Regions from separate parts of the Mesorhizobium sp. B2-4-1 genome, predicted to be linked through region 2. Evidence: predicted binding sites of a transcription regulator. Region 2 holds the regulator's gene; each other region holds the start of a gene.
What was found. The regulator PhoB, encoded in region 2, activates phosphate uptake and scavenging genes when phosphate is short. The targets are predictions, from matches to a motif close to TGTCATNNANCTGTCAT.

Region 1: ppk2 (polyphosphate kinase 2) is a predicted target of PhoB. The motif match lies at 1,040-1,056, and genes of this name have one in related genera.
Region 3: phnF (phosphonate metabolism transcriptional regulator PhnF) is a predicted target of PhoB. The motif match lies at 1,299-1,315, and genes of this name have one in related genera.

What each region holds. Positions count from the first base shown of each region.
Region 1 is NZ_VFVN01000002.1:249,880-253,122, reverse strand. Features, by position in the region: gene FJ949_RS05875 (aldo/keto reductase) at 1-923, opposite strand, end outside; gene ppk2 (polyphosphate kinase 2) at 1,163-2,083, shown strand; gene FJ949_RS05865 (dihydrofolate reductase family protein) at 2,174-2,821, opposite strand; gene hemB (porphobilinogen synthase) at 3,065-3,243, opposite strand, start outside.
Region 2 is NZ_VFVN01000013.1:63,719-66,961, forward strand. Features, by position in the region: gene pstB (phosphate ABC transporter ATP-binding protein PstB) at 1-146, shown strand, start outside; gene phoU (phosphate signaling complex protein PhoU) at 172-879, shown strand; gene phoB (phosphate regulon transcriptional regulator PhoB) at 899-1,588, shown strand; gene FJ949_RS26285 (ROK family protein) at 1,596-2,837, opposite strand; gene xylF (D-xylose ABC transporter substrate-binding protein) at 3,097-3,243, shown strand, end outside.
Region 3 is NZ_VFVN01000012.1:72,677-75,919, forward strand. Features, by position in the region: gene FJ949_RS25580 (zinc-binding alcohol dehydrogenase family protein) at 1-406, shown strand, start outside; gene phnF (phosphonate metabolism transcriptional regulator PhnF) at 527-1,276, opposite strand; gene phnG (phosphonate C-P lyase system protein PhnG) at 1,393-1,854, shown strand; gene phnH (phosphonate C-P lyase system protein PhnH) at 1,854-2,465, shown strand; gene FJ949_RS25600 (carbon-phosphorus lyase complex subunit PhnI) at 2,468-3,243, shown strand, end outside.

The DNA.
Region 1 (3,243 bases), on a different contig from region 2:
TCCTCGCCGGCCAGCGTCAGGCTGGCCGCCGCGATATTGTCCCTGAACTGGGCCTCGTTGCGCCCGCCGATCACAAGCGAGCTGATAGCCGGCCGGCCAAGCAGCCAGGCAAGCGCCACCTGTGCGGCGGACACACCGCGGGCCTTACCGATTTCGACCAGCACATCGACGATCCGCCACAGCCGGTCCTCGTCGCGGATTGGCGGTTCGGACCAGCCGGCGACCTGGCGCGCGGTCGGGTTGTCACGGTGATACTTGCCCGACAGCAGGCCGCCCGCCAGCGGGCTCCACACCAGCACGCCCAATCCCTGGTCGACCGAGATCGGCAGCAGCTCGTATTCGGCTTCGCGTGCTTCGAGCGTGTAGTGGATCTGCTGGGTGACGAAGCGCGGCTGATGGCGGGTGTCACTGATGGAGAGCGCCTTCATCACCTGCCAGCCGGAATAGTTGGAGCAGCCGATATAGCGGATCTTCCCCTGGCCGACCAGCGTGTCGAGCGCGGCGATGGTCTCTTCGAGTGGCGTCACGCCGTCCCATTCGTGCAGGAAATAGATATCGATGACGTCGGTCTTGAGCCGCTTAAGGCTTTTCTCGCATTCGCGGATCAAATGATGGCGCGACAGGCCTTCGTCATTGGGACCGTCGCCGATGCGCATGCGCGCCTTGGAGGCGATCAGCACGTCGTTCCTGCGCTTGCCGCCGAGTGCCTCGCCGATGATCTCCTCCGACAGGCCGTCCGAATAGACATTGGCCGTGTCGATGAGATTGATGCCGGCATCAATGCACAGATCGATCATGCGCTTCGCCTCGGCGAGATCGCTGTTGCCCACAGCCGCGAACGGGCCGGCGCCGCCAAAGGTCATGGTGCCCATCGTCAGCGCCGAAACCTTCAGGCCGGAACGGCCGAGAGTGCGGTATTCCATGTCAGTCCTCGCGATTGAGAAGAATGGCCCGATCAGGTTGCTGGATTTGTAGGACAATCCGTGCGGCTTGTCGCCCTCCGGCCCCAGCACACCGATGAGCGGCCGTGGCGTGCCCCTGCAATAAAACCGTCATTGCCGGCCTATACTCAGTCGATCAGGGCGTTGCGCGCCGCCGTCAGGACGCGACCAGTGCGCCCGGTCGTTGCCGGAGGCGGCAGCTTGCAGATGGAGGAACACCGATGAATGAATCCATACCCAAGTCCGGCGCCCGGGACTGGCTGGAAGCCGAACTCGCCGACACGCTCGACGAGGACTATGAACTGGAGATGTCGGAACCGGCGCTGTCGCTGGAGATCGCCAGGATCTACAAGAACGCGCATCCGCCTTCTATCGACCGCATGCAGTATTTTCGCGACCTGATCGGGCTGCAATCCGAGCTGATCAAGCTGCAATCCTGGGTCGCCTACCACAAGAAGAAGCTTGTGGTGATCTTCGAAGGCCGCGATTCGGCTGGCAAGGGCGGCGTCATCAAGCGCATCACCCAGCGGCTCAACCCGCGGATCTGCCGCGTCGTGGCGCTTCCGGCACCGACCGAGCGAGAGACGTCGCAATGGTATTTCCAGCGTTATGTGCCGCACCTGCCGGCCGGCGGCGAGATCGTTCTGTTCGACCGCTCCTGGTACAACCGTTCCGGCGTCGAGCGGGTGATGGGTTTCGCTGGGCCCGATCAGGTGGAGGAATTCTTCCGTGACGTGCCGGAGTTCGAGCGCATGCTGGTCCGTTCGGGCATCACGCTGGTCAAATACTGGTTCTCGATCACCGACGAGGAACAACAGATGCGCTTCCTGATGCGCATCCACGATCCGATGAAGCAGTGGAAGCTGTCGCCGATGGACCTGCAGTCGCGGGTGCGCTGGGAACAGTACACCAAGGCCAAGGAAGAGACCTTCGCCCGTACCAACATTCCGGAGGCGCCCTGGTTCATCGTCGAGGGCAACGACAAGAAGCGCGCCCGGCTGAACTGCATCGACCACCTCTTGCAGCAGGTTCCCTATGAAGAGGTGCCGCACGAGGAGATCACGCTGCCCGAGCGGGTCTTCAATCCCGAATACGAGCGCCAGGTGCTGCCGCGCGAGCTCTACGTGCCCGAGAAGTATTGAACGAGAGTTTGTCCTTCTCCCCGTATAGTGACGGGGAGAAAGGATCTGCACCAAGGGTTGCCAATTCCCACTGTCGCAGACAACTAATTCCTAAGTCCGCTTGATGACGACATGCGTGGCAAGCGGCGTCGCTACTTGTTCGCTGCACGCGTAGCCGAGCTTCGGCATATCAATCCCGGCGAAGAGGTGCTCGCCGGAGCCGAGCAGCACCGGCGAGATCGCCAGATGCATCTCGTCGATGAGCCTCTCCTGGAGGTACTGCCGGATGGTGGCGACGCCGCCGCCGACCCGCACATCGCTGCCATTGGCCGCTGCCCTTGCCTGCTCGAGCGCCGAATGGATGCCATCCGTAATGAAGTAAAAGGTCGTGCCGCCCTCCATGACGATCGGCTCGCGCGCATGGTGGGTCAGCACGAAGACCGGCACATGATAGGGCGGGTTGTCGCCCCACCAGCCCTTCCAGTTTTCGTCAGGCCATTCGCCGCGGATCGGCCCGAACATGTTGCGGCCGAGGATCCAGGCGCCGACATTCTCGAAGCTGCGCGCCGCGAACGCCTCGTTGATATCGGTTGTGCCGTCATCGTCTCCGAGCACCATCTTGCGGAAGGTGCGGGTACCGATCATCCATTTGTGCAGGGCTTCCCCACCGACGCCGAGCGGGTTTTTCAAATCCTGGTCGGGACCGGCGCCGTAACCGTCGAGCGACAAGGTGAATGCGTTGACGCGAAGTCTGGACATGGAAAGCCTCCTCAGACCAGTTGTATTTTGCAAGCAGTTACTTTCTAGCAAACCGATTGCAAATTGCAAGTAGTATTTTCCGCGATCGAAAAGATGCATATCCGTACTTCGCCTATGCGATGTCCAGAGTGTTGCCTGATGGTTGGTGCGGATGCCAAAATGGCGGTTGCCGAGACAGCCGCTATACCGGCTCATTTGCCGGTGGGTCCATGAAGAGCATATGGTTTGACGGCGCTGGGGAAACTATGCTCTCAGCATCTCCGCCACCTCAGGGGCGAAATAGGTCAAAATGCCGTCACAGCCGGCGCGTTTGAAGGCAAGAAGCGATTCCAGCATGACCTTTTCGCCGTCGATCCAGCCATTGGCGCCCGCCGCCTTGATCATCGAATATTCGCCCGACACCTGGTAGGCGAAGGTCGGCA
Region 2 (3,243 bases):
ACAACATGCAGCAGGCGGCGCGCGTGTCGAAGCAGACCGCCTTCATGTATCTGGGCGAGCTGGTCGAGTTCGACCGCACCGAGAAGATCTTCACGTCGCCCCGCGAGAAGCGCACGCAGGACTATATCACCGGCCGCTTCGGCTGATCCCAGGCATACGAGGACCAAGATCATGGCCGAACACACAGTCGCAGCCTTTGACGAAGATCTCGGACAGATCAGCAGGCTGATCCGCGACATGGGCGATCTCGCCTCATCGATGGTCGGCGGCGCGACCAAGGCGCTCCTGAATTCCGACAACGCGCTCGCCCAGCGCGTCGTCTCCGACGACGCGATCATGGATGCGCGCCAGCGCGAACTCGACGACCGCGCCATCACCCTGATCGCCAAGCGGCAGCCCATGGCGGACGATCTGCGCCATGTCGTCGGCTCGATCCGCATGGCGGGCGATCTCGAACGCATCGGCGATCTCGCCAAGAACATCGCCAAGCGCGTCGGCACCGTCGGCCTTGCCGCCACGCCGCGCGACCTGTCGCACTCCATCGACGCCATGGCGCAGCTTGTGCTGATCCAGGTGCAAGGCGTGATCGAGGAGTATGCGGCGCGCGATGCCGCGGCACTTGCCAAGCTGCGCGCCGACGATGAACGCATCGACGTCAAATACACATCGGTGTTCCGCGAGCTGCTGACCTACATGATGGAGGATCCGCGCAACATCACCGCCTGCACGCATCTTTTGTTCTGCGCCAAGAATCTCGAGCGCATCGGCGATCACGTGACCAACATTGCCGAAAATGCCTATTATGTGCTGACCGGCACGCAATTGCCCGCCAATCGCCCGAAGCAGGACGAGACGGCGATGTCGGCGCCAGCGGCTTGACGGCAGGGGTGACCAGTCGATGATCGCGCCACGCATCATGGTGGTGGAGGACGAGGAGCCGCTGGGTGTGCTGCTCCGTTACAATCTGGAATCGGAGGGTTATCAGGTAGAGGTGGTGACGCGCGGCGACGAAGCCGAGATCCGCTTGCAGGAGAATGTCCCTGACCTTCTTGTGCTCGACTGGATGGTGCCGGCGGTGTCCGGCATCGAGCTCTGCCGCCGTCTCCGCATGCGGCCCGAGACCGAGCGGCTGCCGATCATCATGCTGACGGCGCGCGGCGAGGAAAGCGACCGGGTGCGCGGTCTCTCCACCGGCGCCGACGACTATCTGGTCAAGCCGTTCTCAACGCCGGAATTCATGGCACGCGTCAAGGCGCTGCTGCGCCGCGCCAAGCCCGAAGTTCTGTCCAGCGTGCTCAAGGTCGGCGACATCGTGCTCGACCGTGAATCGCACCGGGTCTACCGCAAGAAAAGCGAGATCCGGCTCGGGCCGACCGAGTTCCGCCTGCTCGAATTCATGATGCGACATCCCGGCCGCGTGTTCTCGCGCAGCCAACTGCTCGACAATGTCTGGGGCGAAACGATCTATATCGACGAGCGCACCGTGGACGTGCATGTCGGCCGGCTGCGCAAGGCGGTCAACAATGGCCGCATGCCTGACGTGATCCGCACCATTCGGGGCGCGGGGTATGCGATTCGCGAAGACTAGGGATATGTCACGCAACGTTCTCGCCCACGCCTGATTTCGCCTGTGCCCCCGGCGCGAAAATCTCCTGGTCGACGAAGGTCAGCGCGCGCATGGCGCAGCCCTCGCGGATCAGTGGCAGTTCGTTCGGCTCGGTGTCGAAGGAAATCGATTTCGAGTGCTGGCCGCCGGCGGTCTGGGCAATGGCCTCGCGCAGAGCCGGCTCGATCAGGTCGAAGGCGGCGGCGCTGACGCCGACCATGGCGACCGGCGCCGGATCGATCAGCGCGAACAGGCTGCCAAGGCCGTAACCCAGCGCCTCGCCGGCCTTGCGGTAGGCTTCGCGCTCCGGCCCGTCCTTTTCGCGCGCCGAGGCCGCCAGGGTGCGCATGTCGGCGTCGCTGACGTCGACGGGCTCGGTGTCCTCGCCAAGCTGCCTCGCGTTGCGCCAGATGGCATAGTTGCCGGCATAGGCCTCGACGCAGCCGCGCCGCCCGCAGCGGCAGAGCGCCCCGCCGGGGCGATGGATCATGTGGCCGAACTCGCCTCCGGATGAATGGGTGCCGGTGAACAGTTCACCCTTCAGCACCAAGCCCATGCCGATGCCGTGCGACAAAAGGATGGCGATGAAGTCGTCGCGGTAGCGCTGGGGATCGCGCCAGCGCAGCGCCACCGCCATCATGTTGCAATCGTTCTCCATGGTGGCGGGAATGCCGAACTCGGCCTCCAGTATGTCGGCGAAGGCGATGTCGGTCTGCGGCGTGATCGGCGACCACAGCATGGTGCGCGCATCCGTGTCGGTGATGCCCTGGATCGCCAGCGCGATACGGGCGATGCTGCCGACGTCGAGGTCGGGATCCTCGAACCGCCGCCTGACGATGGCCACGCATTCGCCGATCAGCGCCTCGCGCGACAGGGTGAGCGTGTCCAGCCGGCGCTGCTCTTCAGATATCACCTGGCCGGCATAGTCGATGACGGCGACGGAGAGAAAATTCAGCGACAGCACCACGGTCATCACCGCCGCGGCTTCAGGGTTGAGGCTGAGGCCGACCTGCGGCCGGCCGCGTTTCAGCGCACCGGCCTCGCTCGGCTTGCTCTGCGCCAGGATGCCTTCGCCAATCAGGTCGGAGGAGATCGCCGATATGGTGGAATGGCTGAGCCCGGTGGTCGCGGCAATCTCGGTGCGCGAGGGCTGCCCGGCACGGCGCACGGCCGCGATCACCATCGCCCGGTTGCGTCGGCGCAAATCGTCGTGGCGGATTCCGACCGACATGTTTCTCGCATCCTCCCCGTCGCCGCGTTCTCTCCCCAGGATCCCGACGACCGTCAAATACTGGCAGAACCGGCCTTGGCTGTCATTATTTATTCCGGAGCTCGAAAAAAATTCACGAGGACATCAAAATACATCAGAATCGACGTTGACAGCGTTCCGACGATGGACCAGTGTTTTTTCGAGGCTCGAAAAAATAGAGCCTTTGTGCCGGCCTACGGGCCTGTTTGGTCGCGCCATACGCGGCGCAGGGAGGATTAAGATGAAGAGATTCACAGCCGCCATCCTGGCGGGTGTCGCCATGTCGCTGACGCTCGCGTCGGTCGCGCAGGCGAAGGACAAGGTCATCGGCGTTTCCTGGTCGAACTTCCAGGAAGAGCGCTGGAAGACCGACGAGGCCGCCATGAAG
Region 3 (3,243 bases), on a different contig from region 2:
CAAGACCCTCGACGGGTCGCGCGGCGCGGCATCCGATCTGGTCAGCGAAGCGACATCAGGCGAAGGCTTCGACGTGGTCTTCGACGCCACCGGGAACACCGGCTCGGTGCAGTCGGCCTTCGCTCATGTCGCGCATGGCGGGACATTGGTGCTGGTCAGCGTCGTGAAGGACGACATCGCCTTTTCCGACCCCGAATTCCACAAGCGCGAGATGACGCTTGTCGGCAGCCGCAATGCCTTGAGGGCCGACTTTGACCACGTCGCCGCTTCGATCCGCGATGGCGCCGTGCCGCTGGCCAAGCTCGTCACCCACCGCACCACGCTTGCCGACACGCCACGTGATCTCGCCCGCTGGGCGCATGAGAAATCCGGCCTGATCAAGGCCGTGATCGAGGTGGGGGCATAAGCTGGCAGATCGTGAACCCGGCCCGTATTGACCACGCCCCGCGCAGGGCGACCCCCAAACCGCCAAGCCGCTGACAACCGAGCTGGTCTGGTACCAGCGTTAGTATAAGGCCGACACGCCCTACAGCGCCGACAGTTTCAGCTCCACCCGCTCCGCCGGGAAGCGCGCCTCGGCGAATTGGATCGGCCGGCCGTCCGTCGTCATGTTGACGGCCATCGTGACCAGCACGATGCCGCCCGGCTGCAGATCGAGGTCGGCAAGGTCGGAAGCATCGGCGTGACGCGCCGACAGCACCGTCGATTGCCTGAGATAATCGTCTATGCCGAAACGCTTGAGCGATGCGGTGATCGACCCGGTCTCGGCCATGGCCACATCGATGCCGGCGAAGCGCCTGGCGTCGAACCAGCCGGAAGCGCGCGACACCGGCTTCCCATCGGCCTCGCCGCGCGTCTCCAGGCGAATCACATCCGATCCCCTGGCAACGCCCAGGGCTTCGGCGACGCGCCGGCTGGCGGGCTCGACCGATGAGGCCAGCAGCACGATATGCCGCTCCGACGCCTGGCCCTGCAAGCCGGTTGAAAATCGCGTGCGCGCGCCGATCGGATAGGACAGCCGCTTGCGCGACAGCACGAAAGTGCCGCGCCCCTGCTCGGCCCGCAGTACCCCGTCTTGCACGAGCGCCGCGATGGCGCTGCGCACCGTGTGACGGTTGACGCCATAGCGCTCGGCCAGCGCCACCTCCGGCGGCAGCGCGGCATTCTCGGCAAAATCGCCGGCAGCGATCGATTGCAGGATTCGGTCGGCGATCTGGCGCCACAACGAGACGCCGCTGCGCCGCTCGATACCGTCAGCCACGTGTTTTCCGTTCACGGTTTCGCCCCTGGCCGGCCCCTGTCACGCACCCGTCATGGACTCGCGTTAGGTAATGGGTATAATTCGTATGATTGTCTATATCAATAGACAAATTAGAAGCAAGGGTGTTGCTCATGCGAGGACAGGAAGCGCGCGACCAGGCCGAACGCAAGGCGGCCATGGCAACCCTGGCGCAGTCCAGCGGCGACGACATCGTTCGCCTCTGGAACGAATCCGGCCTGCCTGCCGAGGCCGAACTGCTGCGCGGTCCCGAGACCGGCCTGGTTACCATGCGCGGCCGCATCGGCGGCGGCGGCGCGCCGTTCAATGTCGGCGAGGCCACCGTGACCCGCGCCACAGTGCGCCTGCCGTCCGGACAGGTCGGCCATTGCTATGCGCTCGGCCGCGACAAGCAGAAGGCGAAGCTGGCGGCCATCGCCGACGCGCTGTGGCAGGACCCCGCCCACCGAGAGGCGGTCGAAACGGGCCTTCTCGCGCCGCTGCGGGCTGCCTTGACCACGGCACGAGAAAGGCGCCGCGCCGAAACGGCGGCAACGAAGGTGGATTTCTTCACCATGGTTCGCGGAGAAGATTGATGGATATCGCAGCGCAATCGATCGAGGGCGGGTTCGCCGATCCGGTGTTCAACGCCCAGACGGTGTTTCGCGCCGTCATGGACGCAATGGCGCGGCCGGGCAGCGTGCAACCCTTGCCGGCCCTGGCCCGCCCGCCGGCGCCGCTTTCGGCGACATCGGGCGCGGTTGCGCTGGCATTGTGCGACAATGACACGCCGCTCTGGCTCGACCCGGCCCTGCATGCCTCGGCAGCGGTCATGTCCTGGCTCGGCTTTCACAGCGGTGCGCCGCTGGCCAACACCCCGGCCGACGCGCATTTCGCGTTTGTGGCCTCGCCGGCCGAGATGATGGCGCTCGACGGTTTCTCGCAAGGCACGCAGGACTATCCCGACCGCTCGACCACATTGATCCTGCAGGTAGGCGATCTCACGTCAGGCACGCCGCTGCTGCTCGAAGGTCCTGGCATCGAGAAGACGGCGACGATCGCGCCGGCCCGCATGCCGCGTCATTTCATCGAGCAGTGGAAGCAGAACATCAACCGCTTTCCGCGCGGCGTCGACATCATCCTGGCGGCACATGACAGCCTCGCCTGCCTGCCGCGTACGACACGCATCAAGACGACGGAGGCCTAGCGATGTATGTTGCGGTAAAAGGCGGCGAAGCCGCGATCGCCAACGCCCACAGCCTGCTCGCTGACCGTCGGCGCGGTGACCGCTCGGTACCGGCACTGCGCCTCGACCAGATCGTCGAACAGCTGGCGCTCGGCGTCGACCGGGTGATGAGCGAAGGCTCGCTTTACGATCGCGAACTCGCCGCACTCGCTATCGTGCAGGCGCGCGGCGACATGATCGAGGCGATCTTCCTGGTGCGGGCCTACCGCACCACGCTGCCGCGCTTTGGCTATACAAATGCCATCGACACCGCCACCATGCTGGTCGAACGCCGCGTTTCGGCGACCTACAAGGACCTGCCCGGCGGCCAGTTGCTTGGGCCCACCTTCGACTACACGCACCGGCTGCTCGATCCCGAGCTTGCCGCCGGCGCCGATGTCGCCGCGCCCTTGCGGCGCGAGACGGAAGCGCAGCCAATGCCGCGCGTCTCGGCGATCCTCGCTCGCGATGGGCTGATCGAGCCGGACGGAGACATGCCGCAGGACCATGTCCCCGGCGACATTACCCGCGAGCCGCTGGAGTTCCCGATGGCTCGCGACATCCGCCTGCAGGCGCTGTCGCGCGGCGACGAGGGCTTCCTGCTGGCGCTCGGCTATTCCACGCAGCGCGGCTATGCCCGCAACCATCCCTTCGTCGGCGAGATCCGCATCGGCGAGGTCGAGCTGGAGCTCGACGTGCCCGAACTGCCTTTCGCTGTGCCGCTCGGTACCGCGCGCGTTACCGAATGCCAGATGGTCAA